DNA from 3 places in the Afipia dichlorophenoxyacetatis genome. Region 2 is predicted to be linked to each of the others. Evidence: predicted binding sites of a transcription regulator. Region 2 holds the regulator's gene; each other region holds the start of a gene.
What was found. Region 2 encodes LexA, which represses DNA repair genes until DNA is damaged. Its sites were predicted from a motif close to TGTTCNNNNTGTGTTCNG; they were not measured.

Region 1: the regulator LexA is predicted to act here: its motif matches at 2,755-2,772, upstream of ACZ5C3_RS17780 (2'-5' RNA ligase family protein).
Region 3: the regulator LexA is predicted to act here: its motif matches at 2,563-2,580, upstream of ACZ5C3_RS05300 (PA0069 family radical SAM protein).

The regions. Positions count from the first base shown of each region.
Region 1 covers NZ_AP029250.1:3,789,195-3,796,205, forward strand. Annotated here, with positions in the region: gene ACZ5C3_RS17765 (calcium-binding protein) at 1-817, opposite strand, end outside; gene ACZ5C3_RS17770 (ArsC family reductase) at 989-1,342, opposite strand; gene ACZ5C3_RS17775 (VOC family protein) at 1,636-2,034, shown strand; gene ACZ5C3_RS17780 (2'-5' RNA ligase family protein) at 2,121-2,732, opposite strand; gene ACZ5C3_RS17785 (carboxymuconolactone decarboxylase family protein) at 2,895-3,242, opposite strand; gene ACZ5C3_RS17790 (leucine-rich repeat domain-containing protein) at 3,452-5,413, opposite strand; gene ACZ5C3_RS17795 (DUF3224 domain-containing protein) at 5,909-6,295, opposite strand; gene ACZ5C3_RS17800 (alpha/beta fold hydrolase) at 6,521-7,011, opposite strand, start outside.
Region 2 covers NZ_AP029250.1:3,147,641-3,154,651, reverse strand. Annotated here, with positions in the region: gene ACZ5C3_RS14855 (molybdopterin molybdotransferase MoeA) at 1-202, shown strand, start outside; gene ACZ5C3_RS14850 (response regulator transcription factor) at 281-955, shown strand; gene ACZ5C3_RS14845 (sensor histidine kinase) at 952-2,322, shown strand; gene ACZ5C3_RS14840 (class I SAM-dependent methyltransferase) at 2,468-3,061, shown strand; gene ACZ5C3_RS14835 (DedA family protein) at 3,058-3,684, shown strand; gene lexA (transcriptional repressor LexA) at 3,951-4,661, shown strand; gene ACZ5C3_RS14825 (ComEC/Rec2 family competence protein) at 4,673-6,928, opposite strand.
Region 3 covers NZ_AP029250.1:1,129,703-1,136,713, reverse strand. Annotated here, with positions in the region: gene ACZ5C3_RS05310 (glycosyltransferase family 39 protein) at 1-481, opposite strand, end outside; gene ACZ5C3_RS05305 (ribonuclease HII) at 556-1,302, opposite strand; gene ACZ5C3_RS05300 (PA0069 family radical SAM protein) at 1,384-2,541, opposite strand; gene ACZ5C3_RS05295 (DUF3551 domain-containing protein) at 2,673-3,011, shown strand; gene ACZ5C3_RS05290 (DUF3551 domain-containing protein) at 3,169-3,510, shown strand; gene ACZ5C3_RS05285 (glycosyl transferase) at 3,688-4,257, shown strand; gene ACZ5C3_RS05280 (bifunctional helix-turn-helix transcriptional regulator/GNAT family N-acetyltransferase) at 4,327-5,274, shown strand; gene moaB (molybdenum cofactor biosynthesis protein B) at 5,271-5,819, opposite strand; gene ypfJ (KPN_02809 family neutral zinc metallopeptidase) at 5,825-6,772, opposite strand.

The sequences.
Region 1 (7,011 bases), 640 kb from region 2:
GAATGACATCGTCACCAGCGCCTCCGACCACGACCGTTCCATTGTCCGCATTAATCGTATCGTTGCCGGCACCGCCGTCGACAAAACCGCCCACGGTAGCAGAGATAGCGTCATCCCCGTTTCCGCCGCTGGCCTTGCCATTGCTCCACACGCTGATGGTGTCATTGCCGTCGCCACCGTCCACCAGACTGTCGGACCATGCGCTGATCTTGTCATCGCCGGCCCCACCGCTGACCTGACTGTTTGACCAGGCCTTGATCTCATCGTCGCCATCGCCGCCACTAACTTGGCTGTCAGACCAGGCACTGATGATGTCGTTGCCGCTGCCGCCGCTGCTAACGGTGTTGCTCCAGGCCCGGATCATGTCATCACCGTCGGCACCTTCGACGACGCTGTCTGACCAGACATCGACCTGATCATTGCCGGACCCCGCGTAAACGCCGGACCCCGACCATGCCCTCACGGAGTCATTTCCTGCCCCGCTGTCGACAACGCTACCGGACCAGACATCAATGACATCGTTACCGTCGCCACTGTCGACGAGACTTCCACTCCAGCCCGACAACTTGTCGTTGCCGTCAGTTCCCTCAATGTGCGTCATGCCAAATTCCTGCAGGTGCATCAGAAATGACTGCACCACCGGAGACTGACCGATGCTGTTTTTCGTGGGAGCGGGTCCGTTCGTTACTCCAAGAATAGCGGCTGCAGTCGCTTCCTGCGACATGACCGGGGCCGCCTCGAGAAATCTAGGGGCTGCGGGGGCTTGTGGTGGCATCCACCACACACCGGCGAAAGCACGGTTCGTAAAAATATTCATGGCAGACCAATCCTTGATATTGCCGAATGCTACACAACTGATGGATGCAATCCATCGGCAATACACTGAGTAGGTGTCTCCAAGAATTCCTTAACCTGCCCGCTTCAAACGCAACGACAAGATGCGACAAACCATCACACCCGTCTCATTCGCCAACAAGCCAGGCCGAGCCTACTTTCCGATCGCCTTTTCGTAGATTTCCGGCTTGAATCCGACCAGTAAACGTCCGCGACCAAGATCGAGAACCGGCCGCTTGATCATGGATGGCTGCCCGAGCATCAGGGCCAGCGCCTTTTTCTCCGTCAGGCCTTCTTTCTGATCGTCAGGAAGTTTGCGGAACGTCGTCCCTGCCCGGTTGAGCAGCGTTTCCCAACCGACTTCCTTGCTCCATGTTGCAAGGCGTTCCTTCTCGATCCCTTCCGCCTTGTAATCATGAAAGCCGTAGTCGACGCCGTGCTTGTCGAGCCAGGCGCGGGCCTTCTTCATCGTATCGCAGTTCTTGATGCCGTAGATGGTAATGGTCACTTGAGACGCACCCTTCGCTTGCCTGATATGTTTTAAGTCTAGTACCGCCGATTTGAAGTCCCTGCATCAGGTGCGGCGATCTCTTTCAGGGACTTCAAATCGAAGGCGGTACTAGAATCATAGGGTTGCTAGTACCCTTTGCTTTCCGAAGTTCGCAAAGTGGCTGCTGCGACGTGTCACGAACTTCGGAAAGCGGGTACTAGACTGGAGCTGCAGCCCGAACGTTCTTTGAGCACGTCGGTAGAACGTACCTTAGCAAATAGACGTCTCGCTCCCAAAAGAGGACAACAACCATGGCGGAAAATCCCCCGACAAGAGGCGGCCTTGTCACCTATCTGCAAGTCGATGGCGCGATGAAAGCTTCTGACTTCTACCAACGCGCCTTTGGCGCCGAAGTCGCGGTAGCTCATCCCGTTGACGAAAAGGGACGCACAATGCACGTCCACCTCTACATCAATGGCTCGTCGCTGATGATGGGAGACGCTTATCCTGAGCATGGTCATTCACTGCAAAAACCGCAGGCATTCAATCTGACGCTGCAAGTCGACGACATTGATGCGTGGTGGAAACGCGCCGTGAATGCGGGCGCTGAAGTCGTGATGCCCGTAGCCGACATGTTTTGGGGTGACCGCTACGGCCAGCTGCGCGATCCGTTCGGCGTTCTCTGGGCAATGAACCAGCCTAAGGGCTGACTTTGACCACAAGAAACGGCAGCCGTCTCAGGACTGCCGTTTCTTCAATCAATGTTTTGAAATTCCGCGACCAGCCATTCGCACATTCATTGCAGCGGCCATCGCGCGAGATGAACGTGTTCATTTCGGCCGGGGCCTCGACCGCGAAGACTGTGAACGAGCACCAGCTCACTGACACGCCACCGCACCGTCTCAACGACATGTTCGATGATGATCTGCTCATCATACGAGAGCGTCATATGTGGCGTGAAGCTCGAAGCGGCCCACTTCTTAAGACTCGATCGCAGCATGGCGAGTTTGAGGGCTTCATGCAGCTCTGCTAGAGCTGCGATCTCGTCGCTGGGGCGCAGGACGAACGGGTGCGTTGTCTGATGACGACGAAACGTCAACGCGCGATCCAAGATCATGTCGAAGGCCGATACCGAAACCTCCGCACCAACTGCTCTCGCCGCAGCAACAATCTCTCTTGGAAGTCCCAAATAGACGCCGAGACCGAACAGCGAGACATGGAGACACTTGGGCGACAGCGGATTGCCTCTCAGGCCTACTCCCGCACGCAAGCGCTCAATAACATCGATGATCCAGGGCAAGTCTGCCACCGAGGGGACGAGTGCGAAGAACAGAGCATCAAGCAAATCACGCTCGCCGGATAAACGCTGCGGAACTTCGGATTCCAGAAAAGAAAGCTGTTCGGACATGATACGCACTCCGAAATATCTATAGAACAAAACAAGAACATAATCGCGCAACGATGGCAAGCCGCTTTGTTCAATCCAAACAATCTCCTTCACTGAACAGCCCGATTGCCGATCCAACTCAATGAGCGGACCGGCGATTTCGGACGAACTTGATGTCGGACGTCACACCTCAGCGGCAGCCTCAAATGCGTCCATGGTGCGGGTGGAATACACAAGAGCTGCCCCGGCATTGACGCTGATTGCCACCCCAAGTGCTTCAGCGATTTCTTCCTTGGTGGCTCCCTGCTTACGGGCTTCCGCAGAATGCACGGTGATACACCCGTCACAACGCAGGCTGACCGCGACCGCAAGGGCGATCAATTCGCGCGTTTTTGCATCGAGTTGCCCCGTCTTCGCGCCGGCGCCGCCCAGCGCCACGTACCCCTTCACTGTATCGGGACTGAGTTTCGCAATTTCGCCAACACCGGCGAGAACTTGCTGCCGATATTTATTCCAGTCGTGCATCCGCATAGCAGGCTTCCTATGTTTACCAACGCGCATGAGAGTAGCCCGCACAAAACGGGCCGTTGATGCCCGCTCGGTGCAATGCGATGACCAAACGGATCATTTCGGGAGAAAGGACCGCTGAACTTGAGTGACGTTCTTATGGCGAGCGGCTGGTGCTGGCGCCACTGTTCCAGGCTGGATTTGCTGACTGAAGACGCTACTCCGCAATCGGATCAGACCAGCCTCGCTCTGCGCAGGCCAATGCGGCGGCGCGTCTCCCAAAGCCATTGCATCCGGTCCGAGGCATGCCGCTCGGCCTCTGACGTTGCGACGTCAAGCAGAGCTCGCGCTTCTTCTTGCGCACCCCTCGTACCGAGATCGAGCAGACTATCCGCTTTCGCCAACAGGCAATCGAGCCGTATCAAACCCAGTCTCCAGCCGGTCCACCAGACGACATCGGGCGTCTTCGGCAGCTGCGCCAGCACGCGATCGGCCCATGACGCCGATTGCTCCATCATAAGGCGACGTGCGGCCGGATCAGTTTCGTCTGCCGCACGGATCGCGAGCGCGCGCATGCGATCCTGCATGGCGCTCTCGAACAATTCGACCGGCAACCCCGGGCGATCAAGGTCCACGAGCGCGAAGAGCTGTTCGGCGACAGCAACAGCGTCAGAAAAATGTTGTCGAGACAGGTGACGGGTAAGCTCCCTGCACAACACGCCGCGGTCGTCCCGCGTCACATCGGATAGAGCGTCGGGATAGATCCGAAGGTAAACGCCGGGTAGTGCGTTCTGCAGAGCGACGACCTCGCTCGGCCTCAGTTCGCTGCCGTAACTCAGCGTCAGCACTTCAAGTTGCGAAAGCCTCGAAAAAACGTCGATGGCTGATCGCACAGCCCGGGATGCGACTGAGCATGACATCCCGCGAAGACCACTCGCTTGGATAAGCCCCTCCGGCACGGCCTCATCGAAAATGGCTCCAAAATCGAGGTATTCCAGCGTAGGAGCGTTCCATAGTCGTGCCTCTGCACCGAAAACGAGCCCAGGCAAATTGCTGAAGCCTTGATCGAGCGCGCGCAGTTTCGGAAATTGGGCCAGATCGAGGTTGGCGACGAACTCGACATGGTCATCCGACCATCCACGTCCGATCACCAGCTTTTCAAGGGCCGGAAACGCACCTTGACCAAGAGGCAAGCCGTCGATCTTGTTGTAAGAGATATTCAGCTCACGCAATCCAGGATGAACGGCAAGCTCCGCCGGAATTGTCGTTAAGCCGCAGTCTTCTGCCGTCAGGACTTCCAGCATCGGGAAATAATACCCAAGCCAGTCCGGCAGAACCTTGATGTTGTTCTTCGACAAGCGGAGGACGCTTAATTCCCGATACGCGCGAATGTCCTCAGGAACGAAACTCAGATCGCAACCGATCAAATTGATTTCCGTAATCATCTCTCCGCGATTTGCGCGTGCGGCAATTGCGTCGAGCTTTTCTCGCCCGGCCTTGCTGAGCTTCGGTTCCGACGCCCTGCCGATTTCGATATCGGGTTTGAGGATGCTGCCGCCTGACGACAACCGCGTGATGATTTCGCCGTCCCTCAAGCTGCCGTAAGAATCGAGCATGTCCGGATCAAGTACGAGGCCAAGTGTCGCGTCAGCAAAGTCGGCTGGAATGTTCATCCGGCTGACGGAGCCTAGAGTAAACCGGCGCGTGACCTCTCCCGAAAATTTCATCGTGTAGTCGGCCGACAGCAACACATCGGCGCGTGTGCGGCCTGCCACACGCAGGGTGCCGTGATTGTAGAAACCAAAGACCGTGCCGTTGGCGATGAGATCGCCACCGATATCGACGATGCTGCCGCCGAGACAAAGATTTTTCGCCTCGAGATTTCCGAATACCTTGATCCGTGGCGACCAGTCGATATCCGGCTCGAGAAGCGTTGCCTTCGGCGCGATCAGATTGCCGGTGACAACGATGCCAACGAGATGGTCCTTCGCTCCCATTGTATCGATCAATTCGGGGACCAACCGCTCGGTCTGCAGCAATCCTTCAGTACCCAGAGTGAGATCGCCCTCGGTAAGCAGCACCAGTGCATTTTGGTCCATGCCCAAGGCTGCGGAAAAGCACTGGTAGACATCGTCGCCCCCTTCCGGAAAGAAGCAGGCAATGGCGGTTTCGGCAGGAATTAACGTGGTGCTCATGGACCCCTGCATGAACTGTAGTGCCAGTGGCGGCACGGAGATGACAAAACATCCCTTAGTCGCATACTGAGCGAAGGCGGTTCATGGTGAGCGAGCTAACGCGAGCGGGGAGCTCCCTCCATCGCTACGAGCGATGGTTAGGATCTTCCGAAGGATTGCCTACTTTACATCCTTACCGACTAGACAAAAGCCTCTGAAAGCGTTTGTCACGGAGGATAAAGCAGTCAATGCTGTGCTCTGCCAGTTCCGGTCGGCTGGCGGTGGCATACACACAGCCGGAAGCGTCTCATGAACGGAATCGGCGAAAATCTCAGGATGAGTATCGAGGAACCCGGACAGCCGTCAAAAGGCGTCCAGACCGTCACCGTCACGACCGAAGGCGACGACCTATACTTTATGTGATTCATTGATGATGACGCCGGAGATCAGCGGTTACACCTCACCGCCTCGTAAACGAGCCGCCTCGGATCGGAAAGCAACGAAGCCAACCGCCGCTTACCGCGGCAGCGCGTACTGGAAGGTGTAGAAGTGCTTTCCGCCCTCGATCTTGATTGTCATCGAACCAATAAGTCCAGCCAGATCGTCAGTCGCTGAATCCGGCACGACCGTTACGGATAAGGTGGGCGTGCCTTTGTCCATCGTTCCGCTGTGCTGAAGCGCGAACGCTCCGCTCTTCCCCGCAAGGGTGCCCGATACTCGCTCCATAGCCACATAGCCAGCCGACCCGCTCACTGAAGTGCGAACGGCAAGCATCTGACCGGTGCTGTTACCGGCAAGGTCGCCGCGAAATGTCTTGCTGATCGCCATGCTACCGACAACCGCATCGGCAGCTCCAATCGGTGTCAGCTGAACGTCGAATTCTCCAGTTGCTGTATGCTCCACCACATTGTCTCCTGTTATGGAGGACGCCTACGATACCATGGCACAAGTGCACTGGCTAAAATCGGAGAACGCCTTCCAGATAATCCAACTTCCTTGCCTTGACGTGCTCCGAATGGCAACCGCCGCCTTATGACAATGCCTTGATCTCTGCAGAGAGGTTGGCACCCCCTCGCCTGTGAAGCGTTATGTCATCCATCACGTGGTTCGCGCGATGCGCCCGACACACTAAACGTTCGTGGCAGGAGAGTTAGCCAGGTGTTGATCGGCAAGGAAGAACTGCCGTAGTTCCTTGGCTATCAGCTCCGGCCTCCCATCGTCTTCAGGACCGTCATGACCGAGCGCTGGAAACGTTTTACGTGTGACGGATGGCAACGTCGCCTCAAGCCCATCAAGCGCCACCTTCAGGAAAGAAGGACTCTTTCCACCTCCCAAAAGAAGAATTGGGGTCCGAAGGAGCCGATAGTCCTGCAGCGTGTCCGTCATCTCGCTCACGATGTGCATATCGAAGCGCATCGTGGGGATCAACGAGCGTATTGTTACGTCATCGCCCGGTGGATCGCGCTGCAATTTCATGATCAGGGCCATCGGAGGTACGAGAATAAATCGCGGTAGCCTGCTGAACAAAGGCTCGGTGCCGATGCCTTTCAGAGCCGTGACGACGGCGGCCGCTGTTTTCCCTTGAGCCAGTTCACGCTCGTATCGAGAAACCCAGCCTG
Region 2 (7,011 bases):
TGCGAACGACAAACGGCAAGACTACCTTCGGGCCCGGCTCACAACCGACAACACCGGTCTCTCTACCGCGGTCGCCATCGGGCATCAGGACAGCTCTCTGGTCGCCAATCTGTCGTCGGCCAATGCACTCATCATCAGGCCACCCTTTGCCGCGGCGGCCGCCAAAGGCTCGCCCTGCACCATTCTCAGGCTCCCCGGCTGATCCTCTTCCAACGCGGCGCAACTTTGGCGCAATGTTGGGGGCTTAAAGCCACGACAAGCCATTTGTGAGGTTGGGACGGTGCGGGTATTGCTTGTGGAGGATGAACCGGAGATGGCGTCTGCGCTGTCCACCGCGCTCAAAGGCTACGACATCCTGGTCGACCATGTGTCGTGCCTCGCGGATGCGGATGAAGCCGTAGCCGCCGCCGCCTACAGCGCGATCCTGCTCGACAGGCAATTGCCCGACGGCGATGGACTGACATTCATTCCCAAACTGCGCGCACGCGGCACAACCACGCCGGTCATCGTGTTGACGGCACGCGGCGACCTCGCCGACCGCGTGACCGGACTGAACACCGGCGCCGATGACTATCTCGGCAAGCCATTCGCCATCGAGGAACTTCTGGCGCGACTGCGCGCGGTGTTGCGGCGGCCTGCCGACTTACCGTCGGAAACGGTGACACTTGGCCGGCTATCCTTCGACGCGAGCAACCGCGAGGCCAGCGTTGACGGCAAGGCGCTCGACTTGCCCCGCCGCGAGCTTCTGGTTCTGGAAACCTTGCTACGTCGCATGGGACGCACGGTTCCAAGATCTGCGCTCGAAGACGCGGTGTACAATTTCGACGATGAAATTCAGTCCAATGCGCTGGACACCCACGTCTCCCGGCTTCGGCGCAAATTGTCGGACGCTGATGCGGGCATTGAAATCCACGCTATTCGCGGTGTCGGTTACTTGCTCAAGCGCTCCTCATGACGCAGACAAACACGCATTCCTTGCGATGGCACCTGATCCGCCGGCTGGTGGCGCTGCAGGCCGGCATGCTGACGGCGATCGTGTTGCTCGTTGTCGGGGGACTATGGGCCGGCGGTTATCTGGTTTCGCTCGAACCTGATGACGACACGATCGAGATTGTTCGCAATGCCATCCATCGCAGCGCGGACGGGCAGATTAGCGTGCAGGACACGCCTGCCCTTGTTCGGCAGCGCGCAACATTGCCCGATCTCTGGTTTGTGGTCAGAGACCGCTTGGGCCATACGGTGTCTCAAGGCTCAGTACCGGAGCCATTCGCCAAAATCGGTGACGCCCTCGATAGCGTCGGTCAGGCACGGCTGGGCTGGAGCATCGGCGATGCGCCGCGTCCCACGGCAAGGGTGAAATGGGTCAGCGCACCGAGCGGCGATATTCAAATCATGACCGGACCGGGCGGCAACGTATCGTGGCGACGCGTCGCTGCTGCAACATCGACATTGTTTCTCAGCGTTGTCGCGCCCGCCGTACTGATGATGGCGCTCGCCACATTGCTGGCCACGCCGATCGTCGTTCGCAAGTCTCTTGAAGGATTGGGTCAGGCAGCAGCCCACGCTGCAAAGATCGATATCGACAAGCGCGGCACGCGACTGCCGCTGCAGGATGTGCCAACCGAGATCGTCCCTCTCGTCTCCGCGATGAACGACGCCCTGCGCCGTCTTGATGAAGGCTATCAGCGGCACAAAAGATTTCTGGTCGATGCCGCTCACGAATTGCGAACACCCATCGCCATTCTGCAAACCCGGCTGGAATCGCTGCCGCCCAGCCCTGAGGTTGCTCGTGTGCTTGAGGATGTGGCTCGCCTCTCGATTCTGGCGGACCAACTCCTCGATCTCCAGCGCATCGGTCAACTCACCAATCAATTCACCGACGTGGATCTCGTATCGCTCGGCAGAAAGGTCGTCGGCGATCTCGCGCCTCTCGCCATCTCTGCAGGTTACGAGTTGTCATTCGAGGCCGAATCCGAACGTGCCGATATCCGCGGAGACGAGGGATCGCTGGAGCGCGCGCTCACCAACCTGATCCAGAATGCAATCCAATATGGTGGCCGCAAAGGCGTCATCACCGTACGCGTTGATGAGCCCGCGACAATCTCGGTCACCGATCAGGGTCCTGGCGTACCGCTCAAGCAACGGCAGCGTATCTTCGAGCCATTCTATCGCCTGCATGGCTTCGATCGCGGTGCAGGCCTTGGCCTCAATCTTGTTCAGGAAATCGTACGGCTGCATGACGGCCAGATTGCCATGCTCGATGGTCCAGAAGGTGGAGCGCGTGTGCGAATAACCTTCCCGTCGACGCCACACGTTGCGTAGAGTCCGCACGACTGCGGCTCGCCATCGTCGATTGAAAATCTTGCGACACGCTGCGGGTCGCAATGTTCACACAACGTCCATCCCTCACACATTGCGCCATGCCGATCTCGGCATTTCGCTCTGACTGGATGGATGATTCTCCGACATGACGACACGCGATGTCCTTCTCTTCTTCCGCGCGCTGGCCTCGAATCCCCGGACTGTAGGAGCGATCGCTCCATCTGGTCCCAATCTCGCAAACCTCATCACGAGTGAAATTACTGCTGCATCCGGACCAGTTCTCGAGCTTGGTCCCGGGACTGGTATTTTCACCGACGCCCTGCTCGAACGTGGCGTGGAAGAATCCGATCTGACGCTGATCGAATACGGCTCCGATTTCATGAGGCTGCTTCAAATGCGCTTTCCGCGAGCACGCGTGCTCTGGATGGATGCCTCGTGGATCATCTCGCACGATCTGTTCAAAGATCAAACCTTCGGCGCCGTCGTCAGCGGGCTGCCGCTTCTCAACATGTCTCCGAAGAAGGTCATGGCCATTCTTACCGGTGCCTTCAGTAATCTGAAGCCCGGCGGTGCGTACTATCAATTCACGTATGGCATGCAGTGCCCGATCCCCAAGCCGCTTCTCAATCGCCTTGGCCTCAAAGCAACGTGCTTGGGCCGCGTGTTTCTCAACGTTCCGCCCGCCTCGGTCTATCGCATCACCCGCCGCAAACCTTCCAAATTGGCGCAGGGCTCATGACGATGGACCCTCACGCATTCGTATCGTTTATGGTCGCTGCCGGCCCTGTCGGCATTGTGGGAATAGCCATCGCGGAAAAGATCTTTCCGGTCATCCCATCGTATCTTGTGTTTGTATTGCTCGGCATGGCGGTCGCGCTGGGACATGGTGATTTGACGACGACCGTTGCCGCAGCCGCGATCGGTTCGACGATTGGCTCGCTGTGTTGGTATGGCCTCGGCTTCGCCCTGGGAGCAAAGCGCAGCGAATCTTTCGTCGCGCGCTTCGGTCGTTATCTTTTCTTGAAACCTGATTTCTATCCGCGTATGGCGGACGCCTATCGCCGCAATCACTTCTGGGTCACGGTTGTCGGGCAAACCATTCCTGCGGTACGTGTCTATCTGTCGATCCCAGCAGGCGTGATCAATCTTGCGATCACGCACTTCACCATCGCCATTCTGATCGGCAGCCTTGCCTGGAGCGGGCCGCTGTTGATCGCGGGCTACGTCCTGCAAGGACAAGGCTCCGATGTTGCGGCCTCCTCGGCATTTCTATTGATGACAGCTCTCGTTGTTCTGGAGTTCCTTGTCCTTTTCATTTGGCGCGTGTTCCGCACAACAAGGAATACTTCAGCATCCGCGTAAGCGACTCGCGTATAGACGCGTGAACCGGCGGGCCGCGAATCTCCCGGTGTCCTGCGGGCGATTCTGCCCATCACTGCCGCCAAAGGCGGTTCAGCACCTCCACAATGTCCCTTGTAAGATGGGTTCTTTACTTCGTTGACCTAAAATTAACGATTGCAGAACACATATGGAACATATAGTGTTCGTTCATGATTTGTTTCGAGTGACTCGCTTGAAATGAAGAACAACGAGCCACTCCGATCACGGGATATTTGGGGAGCATTCAGATGCTGACGCGCAAACAGTATGAGCTTTTGCGGTTCATCAATGAGCGGCTGAAAGAGGCCGGGGTTCCTCCCTCCTTCGACGAAATGAAGGATGCGCTGGATCTGCGTTCCAAGTCGGGCATCCATCGCCTGATCACGGCGCTGGAAGAGCGAGGCTTCATCCGGCGCCTCGCCAATCGCGCCCGCGCCATTGAAGTCATCAAGCTTCCTGAACTGGGCGCCAATGGCGGCGGCGGCGCACGACGCGGCTTCACGCCCAGCGTCATCGAGGGCAACCTCGGCAAGGTCCGCACCAGCACCCCATCGAGCGGCGAAGACGACACGAACTTTCCGGTGGCTGTGCCCGTCATGGGCCGTATCGCAGCAGGTACGCCCATTGAGGCGCTACAGACCCGCAGCCATACCATCAGCGTTCCGCCCGACATGCTTGGCACCGGCGAACACTATGCGCTGGAAGTTCGCGGAGACTCCATGGTGGAAGCAGGCATTCTCGACGGCGACACCGTGCTCATCCAACGCAACGAAAGCGCGGATACCGGTGACATCGTCGTGGCGCTGATCGATGAAGAAGAAGCCACGCTCAAGCGGTTCCGGCGCCGTGGCGCGTCGATCGCGCTGGAGCCAGCGAATGCGGCCTACGAGGTGCGCATCCTTCCGCCGAACCGAGTGCGCATCCAGGGCAAGCTGATCGGGCTTTACCGGAAATACTGAGCTGGATGGCGTCAGTCGTCCGGCCGCAGATCACTCTCGGCCGGAGTGGCGTCGACAGACGTAGGCCGTCCTGATGTTGGCCTTGAAGGGGCTTGAGTGTCTGATTCAACCTCTGGCACCGCAGGCGACCACGGGCGATCTGTGCCGCGCGGTTTTGCAGCAGTGATGCTGAAACCGTTTTGCGTTCTTTGGAGCGCAAGCGGTCCCTGCCGTTGCAGAATGTTCCGATCGAGCACCAGCGCCTTGCAGTCCTGCGGCGCCTGCCGCGTGGTCACAATGACGGCCGCCCGCGCACAATCATCTGCGAAAGCCTCCGGTGACTTAGTCAGAGCAACAAAGGCACCCTCACCCGTTTGAACGACGCAACCGGCTTCGTCGCACGACACGCCCTCCGCGGTCGAGGACTCGCCTGCGGTTCGCGCGTCGGCATCCGCCGTCAGCCACTCGCGGACGAGGAAGGCATCCTTGCGGGTTTGCATGAGATGGAGCTGTCCATCTTTGCCACGAACACCGACAGTATGACCATCGTTCGAGACAAGGATATCCGGCCGCGGCGCCATCACAGCACTGACGGACGCGAGTACCACAAGTGCTGCTCCAGCCCAGCGCAAGGGCGACCGCAGCAATCCCATCATGATGATGCCGGCGCTCATGACCAGCAACGGTCCGGTCCCGAATGCCGCCATGCGGCCGATGGCACCGGGAAGTGCGGCCACCCACTGCGACACGGTAATCATCCAGCCGATGCCAAAGTCCATGAGCCGCCAGAACACGCCGTCAAACCCGAATGGCATGGCGATCAGGCCAAGCAATCCGGCAGGCATGACCAATGCCGACACCACGGGCATCGCTGCGAGATTTGCCAGCACGCCATAGGGCGTGATGCGGTGAAAATGGAATGCCGCGTAAGGCATCGTCGCAAGTCCGGCGATGAACGACGCCAAGGCCAGCACCATCACCTCGCGCCCACCCCATAGCGCGGCACGTGCAACGCGTGAATTATCCGCCGCCGAGAAAAGCTTCGGCATGCCGATCTGCACCAGTGCGACAAGACCGAGGGTCGCGGCGAAAGACATTTGAAAGCTTGGATGAACAAGGGCTTCGGGCGCCGCAATGAGCACGATCATCGCGGCGACAGCGAGCGTCCGAAACGTCACGGCTCGGCGATCGACCATGATCGCGATCAGTACCACCGCCGTCATGAAGAACGATCGTTGTGTGGCAACTTCAGCGCCCGACAAGAGCAGATAGAATGCAGCGGCAATCAGCGCCGCGGCCGCAGACCATTTCTTGATAGGAAACGAGACGGTCAACGATGGAAACAGCGCGAGCAGCGCACGCACGGCGAAGAACACGACGCCGGCCACAACCGCCATGTGATAGCCGGAAATCGACAACACATGTCCCAGCCCGGAGATGAACATCGCATCGTTGACAGGACCGGAAATGGCATCACGCCGCCCTGTCAGAAGTGCAGTGGCGATGGCGCGCGCGTCTCCGCTCAGGACGGTACGTATCCGGCTATCGATGGCATCGCGCATGTCCTGCATCGCGGTCACGTATCGGAGATAAATTCCGCCCGCGCGCGGCGGCTCCACCGTCTTGATCGCACCCATGACGAAGCCCGATGCGCCGATGCCCTGGAAATAGATGTCGCGGCCAAAGTCGTAAGAACCTGGCCGCGCCGGGGACATGGGCGGCATCAATCGCGCCTTCAGTTCGACAAAGCTGCCGACGGCGGGCGCGGTGCCTTTCTTGACCGACAGCCGCACACGCTCGAGCTTGGTCTGGTTGCGCGCCGCGTCCATCTCCTCCACGCGCAGAATGAAACGATCCGTGCGCTCGCGTTCCTCGTGGGTTTCGACAAATCCCTTGATGGCGACAGAGAACGCAGGCGCCGCAAGGACGGTGTGCGCGACGCGCACGGTCCTCACTGTGGCTGTGGCAAAGCCGGTAGCAACCGCTGCAACCAGCACGACCACTGGAAAGGCGCGATGCTTCCGCGCCACAAACGCACTCACACAGAGCGCAACGGCGACGATAACAGTGACCCACGCGACCGGCTCCCGCTCGGCGGCAAAGTAGGCCGCGATGCCCGCACCGAATGCGACCGGCACCCACGGCAACAGCCGCCCCGGCCCCGCCTCCGCACCAAGCCACGTGCGCAGAACCGATCCGATGTTCGTCCAGAGATCGATGCCAAAAGAACGCGCCGCACCGGGCAATGCCGGATTGTGCGCAGGCCAGGTGATGACCCGGCCTTGCATGCGCCGATCCTTCTGATCCAACCCGGACGCCACGCCACCCTACCCACACATTCCTCAGGGGATGCTACCCGAGGATGGGGCGA
Region 3 (7,011 bases), 2.0 Mb from region 2:
ATGCGTTGCGCCGGCTCTGCCCGATGACCTGCCACGAATGGAGCAGCACAAGCGCCCATAGCGGCCTTGCCAAGGTCAGCGGGCCAAACTCAACGCCGGGATACGAAAATGCGATGATCGTGGCCGTGAGCAGCACTGCGAGGACCGCCTGCTGTCCCCCGACAATGGCACGGCCGAGCTGGAACAGCGCCCAGAAGGTGACGATGAAACAAACCTGCGAGAGCAGATAAACGCCGAAGATATGGTTGCCGGAAAGGCGAAAGGCGATATCGGCCAGCCAGAACGCAGCTGGCGGACCAAGCTGGGTGCCGACCTGATATTCCCTGCCGAAGGCCAGGACGGTTGCCGTGTCGCCCGGCGGGCTTCCATACAGAATGGTGGGTACGATGAACCACAGCGCCGCTTGCGCCAGCACCGCGATCCAGAAAATCAGCCGCGGCCGCGCACGAACCAATTCAACGATCAGGGATGTAAAACGCATGAAACGCCTGAACCGGCCTTGCGATGATTTTCATCACTGATAAAGCCCGGCGCCCGATCAGGCAACCAAGCTGCTCAACTACCGGCGACTTCTTCAGTTGTTTCGCTGATCGCAATCCTGACCGACGCATCGATCGAGACGGCCCTGCCCTCGTGCTTTTCACGGGCGGCAACGACCGGCGCGAAAAACCGGCGATGATGGATGGTCGGTCCAAGACGGTCGAGAGCCGCCAGATGTGCGGGCACACCGTAGCCCATGTGGGAATCGAAACCGTATTCCGGATGTTCCTGCGCCAGCCGGCACATCAACCGGTCACGCGAGACCTTAGCGATAATGGACGCTGCCGCGATCGAGGCGACAAGTCCGTCGCCGCCAATCACCGCCTCGCAATTGCAGGGGACATCGATCTTGTCGCGACCATCGACAAAAACATGCTTCGGCAGTTCGGGGAGCGCACGCACAGCCTGTGCCAGCGCCCATAGTGAGGCGCGCAAGATGTTGTCCCGGTCGATCCGGGACGGCGGCGCTACCGCCACCGACACAAGCGCCGTGGCGCAGATCTCCTCGAACAACTCCTCACGGCGTTCGCGGGTGAGTCGTTTGGAATCGTCGAGCCCTTTGGGGACACGCTTCGGGTCCAGAATCACCGCAGCCGCAACCACCGGTCCAGCCAGCGGACCTCGTCCGGCCTCGTCGCAGCCAGCCACCGGCCACACGTCGCTCTTCAACAGGGCGCGTTCGCGCTTGAAGGTCGGGGCGACAATGATCGCGCGCTCTTTTGCCTTGGCACGCGGAACCGCAGATGACTTTGCTCGAATCATGCGGGGATGCTGGGGGCACGAGACGCGCGCCGCAAGCTGGAACTTTCATCCATACCCGCTATTCGGTCGAGCGGTTGAAAACTAAAACAAGTCCAGCTGCTCGCTGCCGCGCTTCGGCCGGACGAAATGAGCGGTGGTTAATTTCGAGCGTCGCTTGTTGAGGCCGAGTTTCTCACATGCAATCTCGAAACGCCTCCCGATCATCCAGGCCATCGGCCCGGTGCCCTTCATCCGCGTTCCCCATTGCGAGTCGTAATCGCGACCGTCGCGCATATCCCGGATCAGCGTGAAAACATGCCGGTAACGATCCGGATAATTCGCCATGAGCCACTCGCGGAACAGGTCACGCACCTCAAGCGGCAAACGCAGCAAGACGTAACTGGCTTCCTTCACACCGGCATGAGCCGCGGCATCAAGAATCCGTTCGATCTCGGAATCATTCAGCGCCGGAATCACAGGCGCGACCATCACCGTCGTTGGAATCCCCGCATCGGCGAGCATGCGAAGCGCCTCCAGACGTTTCGTCGGTGTTGAGGCCCGCGGCTCCATCGTGCGTGCGAGTTTTGGATCGAGCGTGGTCACCGACAGCGCGACCTTGACGAGATTTCGCTGGGCCATTTTGGCGAGAATGTCGATATCCCGCACCACCAGCGCAGACTTGGTGACGATGCCGACCGGATGCGCCGTTCGCTCCAGCACTTCGAGAATGCCACGCATGATTTTGCGCTCGCGCTCGATCGGCTGATAGGGATCCGTGTTGGTGCCGATCGCGATCATGCGCGGTTCGTATCCAGTCGCCGACAGCTCCTTCTCCAGAAGATCAGGCGCATCAGGTTTGACGAACAGCTTGCTTTCAAAATCGAGACCGGGAGATAGCCCCATGTAAGCGTGGGTTGGTCGCGCGAAACAATAGACGCAGCCGTGCTCGCATCCACGATAGGGATTGATGGAACGATCGAAACCAATGTCCGGCGAATCGTTCCGGGTGATCACCTTGCGCGCGGTGTCGGTGGCCACTGTTGTCTTAAACGGCGGAAGCTCTTCAAGGCTTTGCCAGCCATCGTCGAACGTGACACGCGCCTCTGCTTCATAACGCCCGCTGGTATTCGACTGCGCACCACGACCCCGCCGCCTCTGCTTATCGATAGCGACTTCGATGTCCGGAAATGGCGAAGGCACGCCGACCGTTTCGGAAGGCGCTGAGGCCGGCACTTGCTTGAGGGCGGATGCTCGATTCATGAGCTCAACATAGCATGAAATGAGAACAAAACAAGAACTACCAAGGTATCAAATGATCATCATCCGAATGGTATTGGAGCCTTTCCCTCGCATCGGCGTTTCCTTCGTTGACCGGTCGAAGGAGATTTCTCATGAACAAGTTATTTTTATCGGTCGCCCCCCTCATCGTTGCGGGACCGATGGTCGCGGCGATTAGTTCGATACCGGCTAACGCAGAGCCGTTCTGTAACATCAATAGCGACGGTGGAGGCTACCGGGCCTGCACGGATACTTATGCCAGCTGTCTCCGCACGGCGAGTGGTGTCGGAGGGCTGTGCGTCGTGAACCGGTTTTTCCGCGCTTACGGCGGCTACGACGGTCCGTATGCTTATGCGCCCGGCCGGGCTTATGGACGAACGTATTATCGGCCATTGCCGCGCAATTACGCTCAGCCGGGAACTGGCGCCTACGTGGACGACGACATCGATTGATACGTGAAGGATGGGGCAAGCAAGCGCTCCGGCGAACGGTCGTCGGAGCGCTTGCTGGCTGTTGTCTTTGATGCTTGTCGTTTCATCAACAATTCGTGGAGCTTTCCCACTGCTGCGGCGTTGCCTTTCCAAGAAGGAATGGAAAGGAGAGTTTCTCATGCGGAAATCATTGTTCGCGATCGCTACCGTCCTCGCTGCAGCGCCAGCAGCCATGGCGATCAGCTCGACACCGGCCAGCGCAGGCGCATTCTGTGCGACCTATCCCGACGGTCAAAGCGCGCGGAGTTGCGGTTATATGACGTACGCAAGCTGCGTCCGCTCTACCCAGGGTGCAGGCGGAATGTGTCAGGCAAACCCGAATTTCGCGGGTTATGGCGCCCTTGAGGATTCGTACGCCTACGCACCCGGCCCGGATTATGGACCGACCTATTATGAGCCGGGACCGCGCTACTACACCCGGCCTGGGGTGGACATCTATATCGGCGGCAGCATCGATTGATACATGAAGAATTCGACCACGCCGGCGCATACGCGCTGGAGTGGTCGTGATGGCCCAGCTCAGCGCCGTTAATAAATGCCGCAAAAAGCTGCACAGGAAGGGCTGTTCTCAGTGTGACAAGATGATAACGATGCCGTCCAGAGCTTCCGACTGACAGGCACTTGCAAGCATCTGGTCATGATCAGCGTTGTCATCCCCACTGAAGGCGTCGAGCCACCTGTTGTCGCGACTCTTGCCGCTCTCGTTCCGGGTGCAGCCGCAGGCGTGGTCCGCGACGTCGTGCTGGTGGATCGCGCAGGCTCCAGTGTCATCGAGCGTGTTGCCGATGTTGCCGGCTGCCAGTTTCTGAAATTTGACGGATCACGGGCCGCGGCACTCGCGGCCGGAGCGGACCAGACCCGTTCGCCCTGGCTGATGTTTCTTCACGCCGGTTCGGTGTTGGATTCCGGCTGGATCGATGAAGCTGCGCAATTCATGCAAGCAGTCTCGCTCAGTGGCCATCAGCGTGCCGGCGTGTTTCGCTACGCGCGTTCGCCGTACGACAATGCCGGCATCCGCGACGGCGTCAGATCCCTTGCACGTTTCATTTCAGGCCCTTCCGCCGATCAGGGTCTGCTGATCTCCCGCGATCACTACGAACGGCTCGGTGGCTACGCTCCCGCCCGCCGCGCCGAGGCCAAGTTGCTTTCAAAGCTTGGCCGAGCGGGCCGAGCCACGCTGCGAACCAGGATTTTCGTAGCAGCCTGACCGGCCAAAATAGATCGTTGACTCCGTCAACAATCATCGCGAGAATTGGATCATCGAGCGAGGCTTTCGATGACCAAGATTCACGAGCCGGAAGAACCCAACGGAATCGATGCCGTCCGGCGGTTCAACCGTTTTTATACCCGCAAGATCGGCATTCTCGACCAGCAGCTTCTGCAAAGTCCGTATTCCCTGACCGAAGCGCGTGTGCTGTTCGAACTCGCGCATCGCAATGATCCGACCGCCAAGGAGATCGGGGCCGAACTTGGCCTCGACCGCGGCTATCTCAGCCGCATCATCCAGTCGTTCATGGACAAGGGTCTCGTCACTCGAAAGCCCGTCCCTGAAGATCGGCGTCAATTCCGATTGAATCTAACAGCCAAAGGCCGGCTTGCCTTTGGCCGCCTCAACCGAAGTTCGCACGACGATGTCGGCGTAATGCTTCAGACGCTTCCGACCCGCAGCAAGCAAGATTTGATCAACGCGATGGCAACAATTGAACGTCTGCTTGATGGCGAAGCCGATCGCTCAGAAATTATTCTGCGGCCTCACCGGCCGGGCGATATGGGATGGGTCATCCAGCAGCACGGGCTGCTGTATGCGCAGGACTACGGCTGGGACATTTCTTTTGAAGGGTTAGTTGCTGACATCGCAGCGCAGTTTCTGAAAAATTTTGATCCCGCTTTTGAGTGCTGCTGGATTGCCGAACTCGACGGACGCCGCGCCGGCTCGGTGTTTTTGGTCAAAGAATCCGCCGAGGTCGCCAAGCTGCGTCTGCTATTGGTCGACCCACTCGGCCGCGGTCGCGGGCTGGGAAAACGTCTCGTAGAAGAATGCATCAAGTTTGCGCGGGTGCGCGGCTATCGCAAGATCACGTTGTGGACCCAAAGCATGCTGCTTGCCGCGCGCGGAATTTACGAGAACGCGGGGTTCGTGCGCATCGGGAGCGAACCACATCACAGCTTCGGTCAGGATCTCGTGGGCGAGACGTGGGAGCTGTCGCTTGAGGAGAAGACCTAACCCTTGCCACGCTGCAGATGCTCGTCGAGCCGCGGCATGATCTCGACGAAATTGCACGGCCGCGTCCGGTAATCGAGTTGATGGACGAGAATACCGTCCCAGCCATCCTTGCAGGCTCCCGGCGATCCCGGCAGGCAGAAGATAAACGTCGCGCCCGCAACGCCGGCTGTTGCACGGCTCTGGATCGTCGACATCCCGATCTTGGCGTGGCTCATCATATGAAAGGCAATCGAGAAGCCATCCATGCGCTTCTCGAACAGCGCCTCTGCCGCCTCGGGCGTGACATCGCGCCCGGTGAAGCCGGTGCCGCCCGTGGTGATGATGACATCAACGCCATCATCCGCGATCCAGGCCATCAGCTTTGCGCGGATCTCGTCCACATCATCGATGACGATGTCACGGGCCGCGAGATGATGACCCGCGGCAACAATGCGCTCCGCCAGCGTGGCGCCGGACTTGTCGTCATTTAGAGAGCGCGTGTCCGAGACGGTCAACACCGCGATGTTGACCGGAATGAACGGCTTGGGTTCGCTGTTCGTTGACATCGAAACTAAAGCTGCACACCGGGCGCGAAGGTATTGCACGCGGCGACGCTGCCCTGCTGATAGCCCGTCATGAACCAACGCTTGCGTTGCGCTGCCGAACCATGGGTAAACGAGTCCGGCACCACGCGGCCAGTGGCCTTTCGTTGCAAGGTATCGTCACCGATCGCCGCTGCCGTCGTCAACGCAGCGTCGATATCGCCTTCTTCAAGGAAGCCCGGCCGTTTCTTCGACTCACGGTTCACCCATACGCCGGACAAACAGTCAGCCTGCAACTCGACGCGCACCTGAATAGCGTTGGCTTCGGCCTTGCTGCCTGCTCTCTCCTGCATCTGACGTGCCTTATCCAGGATGCCGAGTAGATTCTGGATATGATGACCTGCTTCATGCGCGATGATGTAGGCGGCGGTAAATTTACAGGCGCTGCCCGTGCAACCGCGGAAGCGTGTCTCGACCTCGCGGAAAAATCCCGTGTCGAGGAAGATTTGTTTGTCGGGCGGACAATAGAATGGGCCCATCGCCGATTGCGCCATGCCGCAACGGCCGCCATTGGTGGCGTTGCGGAAGAGCACAATGCGCGGACCGCGATAGCTCTGCCCGCTCGCCTGGAAGATTTCACTCCAGCGATCATCGATTTCACCGAGCACGCCGGCAATCATGCTGCCCATTTCGTCGGTCGGCGCACCGGTCTTCGCAGGCGCGGACCTGCGATCGGTCTGATACGTGGGCGCCTGCTGCCCGCCGGTCAGAATTTCTGCGCCACCGATCAACACGCGCGGATCGATACCGACAGCCCAGCCGATCAGACCGAGCACGATGACAGTGCCGATGCCGAGACCACCGCCACCCATCGGAAGTCCGAAGCCGCCTCCGCCGCCTCCGAATCCGCCGCCGCCGCCATCATCATCGCGGCGATCATCGATGTTATCGCTGCGGCGGAAGTCATCGTAACGCATCGGAGTCTCTCCTCGGTCGGCGGGCGCTCATCATAACGCGCGAATGCAACACTGGATCCACCGAATGTGGCGGTTCAGAAATTGGCTTCATTTTGCGGCGAGCCCTTTAAGCAAACTTCTGAATCTGAACCACACTCAAATCACGGGTTGCCAGTGTCGCCTCGAATCCAAAATTCTCTACGGTTCGCGCTGCACGATGTGGCGAACTTTGGATTCGGGACACTGGTGATTCATACCGT